2 regions of the Nonomuraea sp. NPDC050394 genome follow, and region 2 is predicted to be linked to the other one. Evidence: riboswitches for the same ligand, from Rfam matches in the RefSeq annotation. Region 2 holds a riboswitch; the other holds the start of a gene.

Region 1 (3,400 bases), on a different contig from region 2:
GGAACGGCCGAGCCGGCGATCACGCAACAGCGCGTTGACGTCGGCGTGCCGCGAGACCAGATACTGGCCGGTCGGCTCGAAGAAGCTGACCGGCTCGGCCCGCCTCAGCTCGGCATAGACGTCATACGGATGAGCAACGAAATCCGGATTCCACGGGTCAAAGCGCACCGCTTCATCCTACGAGCTGCCGTCCTTGGCATTCTCCTGGTCAGACCGCTTGGCGTGCCTGCTGCGCATCCTGATGTTGAGCAGTTCGACGATGACCGAGAAGGCCATCGCGAAGTAGATGTAGCCCTTGGAGATGTGCTGGCCGAAGCCCTCCGCGAGAAGCACCACGCCGATCAGCACCAGGAAGGACAGGGCCAGCATCTTGATGCTGGGGTGCTTGTCCACGAAGCGGCTGATCGGGCCGGAGGCGAACAGCATGACCAGCACCGACACGATCACCGCCGCGACCATGACGCCCAGTTCGTTCACCATGCCGACCGCGGTGATGACCGAGTCGAGCGAGAAGACGATGTCCAGGATCATGATCTGGATGATCACCGAGGCGAACGAGGCGACCTTGCGCGGCTTGCCGTTGTCGCCCTTCAGCTCCATGCTGTGGCCGATCTCGGTGACGCTCTTGGCCAGCAGGAACAGGCCACCGAGGATGAGGATCAGGTCCCGGCCGGATATGTCATGGCCGAAGACGGCGAACAAGGGCTCGGTCAGCCTGACCACCCACGACAGGGCGAGCAGCAGGAGCAGCCGGCTGATGAGCGCGGCGGCCAGGCCGAGCACCCGGGCCCGGTCGCGCTGGTGCTCAGGGAGTTTCCCGGCGAGGATCGAGATGAAGATGATGTTGTCGATCCCCAGGACGATCTCCAGGGCGACCAGGGTGAAGAACCCGATCCAGATCTCCGGGTTGCTTACCCAGTCCCACATCTCCGCACCTCCGTTGTCGGGAACTATCTCCCGGTACCAACGACCTAACCCCCGCAGAAGTTCACGATCCTCCTTAGTAGTTCGGAAATGGCGCTGGCCTGGGATGATCCACCCGCTTGGAGTGGTCAACGACGGGCCGTGGCGTTAGGGACACCCGGCTCTGACGCCCTCCCGTTTCCTCGTGGAGGAGAGGGAGATCTCGCTGCCGGGCGTTCCAAGGGGTTGCTATTTATGGCCGGGTGTCGCTTATAGTGCTGCGTGTAGGTCATGAGTGCCAGCGACAAGCCCCGGCTAGCTGGCCGGCAACCCTCGCGTCCGCGGCGGGGTGCCCCGGGTGAGGACCTGGTCCGTCACGAGGTGTGGCGGGCAAGCGCGGGCTCCGTGGCGATTCCAGGGGTCCCGACGACCCCAGGAGATTCGCCGTGTCCACCCTGACCATCTTCAGCTCCGTCCCCGCCCAGACCCAGGCGCGGCAGCCCCAGCACGGCGAGGCACGCGCCATCCCGGCCGTCCTCGGCGCCGACCTGGAAGTTCCGGTCAAGGGCGGCAAGCTGGTCGGTTACGCCAACCTCGACTACGCCGCCAGCGCACCCTGTCTGGAGCCGGTCAGCGCCGCCGTCACCGCCGCGCTCCCGGCCTACTCCAGCGTGCACCGCGGCGCCGGCTACGCCTCCCAGCTCACCACCGCCCGCTACGAGCAGGCCCGCCACACCGTCCGCGCCTTCGCCGGCGCCCGCCCCGACGACGCGGTCATCTTCACCCGCAACACCACCGACGCCACGAACCTGCTGGCCGGCGTCCTGCCAGCGGGCACCACCACCGTGGTCTTCGACAGCGAGCACCACGCCTCGCTGCTCCCCTGGGACAAGACGGTACGGCTGGCGCCGCCCGCCTTCCCCGGCGAAGCCGTCCGCCAGGCCGACGAGGCCCTCGCCGCCATCTCCGGCCCCAAGCTGCTCGTCGTCACCGCGGCCTCCAACGTCACCGGCGAGCTGTGGCCCATCGCCGCCCTCGCGCACATCGCCCACCGGCACGGCGCCCGCATCCTGGTCGACGCCGCCCAGCTCGTCCCGCACCGCCAGCTCAACCTGACCGCCCTGGACCTGGACTACGTCGTCTTCTCCGGCCACAAGCTGTACGCGCCGTTCGGCGCCGGTGTGCTGATCGGGCGCCGTGACTGGCTGGCGAGCGGCGAGCCGTACCTCAAGGGTGGCGGCGCGGTGAAGTCGGTCGGCGCGGACGAGGAGTCCACCGAGTGGCACGACGACCCCGAGCCCCGGCACGAGGCCGGCACCCCGAACGTGATCGGCGCGATCGCGCTGGCGGCGGCGTGCGACGCGCTGAGCGCGACCGGCTGGGCGCCGCTGGTCATCGAGGAGGAGCGGCTGATCGCACGGCTGCGCGACGGCCTGGCCTCGATCGAGGGCGTGCGGGAGCTGTCGCTGTGGGGTCCCGACCACCCGCGTGTGGGCATCGTCTCCTTCGTCGTGGACGGCTACAGCGCGCGCGAGGTCGCCGAGGCGCTGTCCGGCGAGTACGGGATCGGCGTACGCGACGGCAAGTTCTGCGCGCACCCGTTCGTGCGGCACCTCCTGGGCACCGCCGACGGGGGTTGTGAGGACGGGACGGCGTCCGCTGTGCGCGCCTCGATCGGCATCGGCACCACCGACGAGCACGTCGACCGGCTCATCACCGCGCTGCGGGACCTCACGGCTCGTTAGGCGTCACCCAGGCGGAGTCCTCACCGCGAGGGTCAGGCGTCACCCGGGCGGAGTCCTCACCGCCCCAGTCAGGGGCGTCACCCAGGCGGAGTCCTCACTGCGGGTCAGGCGTCACTCAGGCGGGTTCTTCCTCGGCTGGTCGTCGGACATCAGCGCGTCGAGCGCCTTCATGTCGTCGTCGCTCAGGGCCGCGCCGCTGCCCGTGGCGGGCGGCGGCGTGGACTGGCGCGGCACGTCGGCGCGCGGCTCCGTCCCGTTGCCGGGCGCCTCCGTCCCGACGCGCGGCGCCTCCGTCCCGTTGCCCGGCGGCTGATCTCCTGTCCCCGGCGGCTGCGCCCCTGGGCGCGGTGGCTCCGTCCCGTTGCGGGGCGAATCAGTCCCGGTGCCGGACGGCTCGGTCTCGGTGCGCGGCACGTCCCGCACGGTGCGGACGTTCGTGGGCATGGTCGTGGTCGTCGTGCTCCCGGTCGACTCCGGCAGCGTCTGGTCGGCCGCGCGCCTGCTCAGGATCGTGCGGGCGATGCTGTCGACGCTGATCCGGCCGGCCCCGACGGCCAGCAGGAGCAGGCAGGCCGCGCCCAGCGCCCCGACGAGCTCCCAGCCCAGGTCGGTGACGAAGATGCCGTTCTTGCCGTGGACGAAGATGATCGCGCCCAGGCTCACGCACAGCAGGGCCAGCGCGGCCAGGCGGGTCAGCAGTCCGATGATCAGGAAACTGCCGCCCACGAGCTCGGCCACGGTCGTGAATCCGG
Region 2 (3,400 bases):
GCGTTGAACCACTTGACGGTGCCCTGCGCCACTTCCGACTCCTCTTACTGGGCTCTGGATCCCGCCCATTCCTCCGCGAGATCCGCGTTCGCCGCTTTTACCGAAAAACTGGCGGCGATCGCCCTCGACCATACCTGTGGCATGCCGTTGGGCAACAGAGTCAATCTGAAAACTGCCTATTTCATCCTTCGAAGAGTTGAATTTTCCAGAAATGGGAAGGGCACCTCCGAAGAGGTGCCCCAGTGCTAAGAGTGTGCGAAGCGTTAGCCTCCGGCTACCGCGGGGATGATGGAGATCTCGCTCCCCTCGGGGGCCGCGGTGTCGAGCCCCTCGGCGAATCGGACGTCCTCTTGCCCCACGTAAACGTTGACAAAACGCCGAATCTTGCCCGATTCATCGAGAATTCGGGCACCGATCCCCGGGTAGTCGCTGTCCAGCTTCTGAAGGACCTCGCGCAGCGTCGCACCCTCGCCACTGACCTCCGCGTTACCACCCGTGTAGGTGCGCAGAATGGTGGGAATCCGTACAGAAACGCTCATGCCTTAAACTTCCTTTCAGATGGCGCGGAACGCGTCGAGAGAGGGCCGGATGACAGCGGTGGGTTCGGCGATCGACGACACCGCGTCAAGGGTCTTGAGGCCATCGCCGGTGTTCAGCACGACCGTTTCCGCCTCGGGATCCAGCGTGCCGTTTTCCACCAGCTTCTTGAGCACGCCCACGGTGACGCCGCCCGCGGTCTCGGCGAAGATGCCCTCCGTGGAGGCCAGGAGCTTGATGGCCGCGACGATCTCGGCGTCGGTGACGTCTTCCACCGCCCCTCCCGTACGGCGGGCGATGTCGAGCACGTACGGCCCGTCAGCCGGGTTCCCGATGGCCAGCGACTTGGCGATGGTGTCCGGCTTGACCGGCTGGACCACGTCGTGCCCGGCCTTGTACGCCGCCGACACCGGCGAGCAGCCGAGCGCCTGGGCCCCGAACACCTTGTAGGGCGTGTCCTCGACCAGCCCGAGCGCCACGAGTTCCTTGAAGCCCTTGTCGATCTTGGTGAGCTGGGAGCCGGAGGCGATCGGGATGACGATCTGCTCGGGCAGCCTCCACCCGAGCTGCTCGGCGATCTCGTAGGCCAGCGTCTTGGACCCCTCGGCGTAGTACGGCCGCAGGTTCACGTTGACGAAGCCCCACTTGTCGCCCAGCGGGTCGCCGATGAGCTCGGAGCAGAAGCGGTTGACCTCGTCGTAGGTGCCCTCGATGCCGACCAGCCTGCCGCCGAACACCCGGGCCATGGCGATCTTGGCCTGCTCCAGGTCGGCGGGGATGAAGACGCACGCGTCGAGCCCGGCCCTGGCGGCGGCCGCGGTGACCGCGCCGGCCAGGTTGCCGGTGGAGGAGCAGGACAGGGTGTGGAAGCCGAAGTTGCGGGCCGCCTCGACGGCGATGGCCACCACACGGTCCTTGAAGGAGTGGGTGGGATTGCCGGAGTCGTCCTTGATGTGCAGCGACTTGATGCCGAGCGCGCGGCCGAGGTTGCCGGCCTTGACCAGCTTGGTCCAGCCGGGGTTCATGTTCTGCTTGGCCGCCACGTCCACGGGGACCGGCAGGAGCGCCTGGTAACGCCAGATGTTGGTCGGTCCGGACTCGATGCGCGAGCGGGTCACCGTACCGAAGTCATAGGCCACTTCGAGTGGCCCGAAACACTCCAGGCACGCGAAACTGGGGCCGAGGTCATAGCGGGTGCCGCACTCGCGGCAGGAGAGAGCTACAGCAGGACCGAAGTCGAGCGACATGAAGCGAGGCCTTCCCTCATCTTCGCCTGCGGCCACCTTGACCACAGACCGGAATTGGCACCTTGTCCCGGTCGGCCTCGCGGGTGCGAGTCACAATCCGGGAGGGTTGCCGGGGCTTCGCAGGGCCGGTCCCTCCACCCCTCTGGATGAGCAATATGTAGTTGTCGAAAAGGACTCTACCTGGTCAAGCGGATCGGTTGCCCACCCATCTCGACCGGTGAGACAATCCGTCTCACCGATAGTCCTCCCCGAGCACGCCCTGCACGTACTTGCGCGCCTGGTGGATGCGGGATTTCGCGGTGCCGAGCGGGATGCCGAGCTGTTCGGCCACCTCGTTGTAGTCGAGCTGCACGATGTCACGCAGCACGAGCGCCTGCGCCAGGTCGGGCTTGGACGCCTCCAGCGCCTCCATCGCGTCGAGCAGGTCCAGGCGCGAGCCCGCGATCACGCTCACCCGGGCCACGTCCGGCTTCTGCGTGGGCAGCTCGTCGGAGCTCTGCTCGGCCGCCCGCCGCTTCAGCGAGCGGTAGGTCGTGCGGGCGCAGTTGGCCGTCACGATGTGCAGCCACGTGCTGAAGCGCGCCCTGCCCTCGAAGCGGCCGATGTTGCGCGCGACGGCCAGCAGGGTGTCCTGGCAGGCCTCCTCCGCGTCCTGGTGATAGGGCAGGATTCGCGCGCAGTGGCGGAGTACGTGTGGCTCGATCCGCCGCAAGAGCTCGCCGAGTGCGCGATGATCTCCAGCGGCTGCGGAGCGGGCCAGTTCCTCGGTTAGCTCATCAAGCGCCATAGCGGGATCCTATGAGCGGAGGATAGTTAAATGAACAGCGTCCTGGTCGCCTCGAACCGCGGTCCTGTCTCCTTCACCGTCTCCGACGACGGTGAACTCACCATGAAACGCGGTGGCGGCGGACTGGTCTCCGGCCTTTCCGGCGTGGCGAAGGACGAGGGCGTGCTGTGGGTCTGCGCGGCCCTTTCCGACGGCGACCGCAGCGCCGTACGGCAGGCTCCCGGCGGCCGCCTCGACCAGGCCGGCTACGACACCGGGTCGCTGCGCATGCTGGACATCGCCCCCGCGACCTTCCACCGCGCCTACAACGCCGTGGCCAACTCCACGCTGTGGTTCGTCAACCACCTGCTCTACGACATCCCCAACTCCCCGCACTTCGGCACCAGGTTCCAGCGCGAGTGGGAGTCCTACCGCGACTACAACGGCGCCTTCGCGCTGGCGCTGGCCGAGGAGGCCGGGCACGAGGCGCGGGTGATGGTGCAGGACTACCACCTGACCCTCACCCCGGCCATGCTCCGCGCCGAGCGCCCCGACCTGCGCATCGCGCATTTCAGCCACACCCCCTGGGCCCCGCCGGAGTACTTCGCGCTGCTGCCCGACGAGGTGGCCCGTGAGGTCCTGGAAGGCATTCTGGGAGCCGATCACGCCGGGTTCCTCACCGAGCGGTGGGCGCGGGCGTTCACCGACTGCTGCGCGGCCCTGCTGGGCGCCCGGGTGGACGCGCGCGGCGTCACCCACGAGGGCCGCACGACCAGGATCGGCGTGCACGCGCTCGGCGTCGACGGCGAGCAGTTGTGGCGGCGCGCCTGCGAGCCGGACGTGGAGTCGA

What was found. Region 2 has a riboswitch for S-adenosylmethionine ahead of thrC (threonine synthase). Riboswitches for the same ligand answer to the same signal wherever they lie in the genome.
Region 1: it holds a riboswitch for S-adenosylmethionine, as region 2 does, so the genes downstream of both, ACIBKY_RS44915 (aminotransferase class V-fold PLP-dependent enzyme) here and thrC (threonine synthase) in region 2, are expected to answer to the same signal.

The regions. Positions count from the first base shown of each region.
Region 1 is NZ_JBITIO010000017.1:61,308-64,707, reverse strand. Features, by position in the region: gene ACIBKY_RS44925 (cytochrome P450) at 1-168, opposite strand, end outside; gene ACIBKY_RS44920 (TerC family protein) at 178-927, opposite strand; SAM riboswitch class IV at 1,191-1,306, shown strand; gene ACIBKY_RS44915 (aminotransferase class V-fold PLP-dependent enzyme) at 1,350-2,648, shown strand; gene ACIBKY_RS44910 (DoxX family membrane protein) at 2,760-3,400, opposite strand, start outside.
Region 2 is NZ_JBITIO010000036.1:27,692-31,091, reverse strand. Features, by position in the region: gene ACIBKY_RS55045 (cold-shock protein) at 1-32, opposite strand, end outside; gene ACIBKY_RS55040 (MoaD/ThiS family protein) at 264-539, opposite strand; gene thrC (threonine synthase) at 555-1,784, opposite strand; SAM riboswitch class I at 1,798-1,937, opposite strand; gene ACIBKY_RS55030 (RNA polymerase sigma factor) at 2,017-2,571, opposite strand; gene ACIBKY_RS55025 (trehalose-6-phosphate synthase) at 2,602-3,400, shown strand, end outside.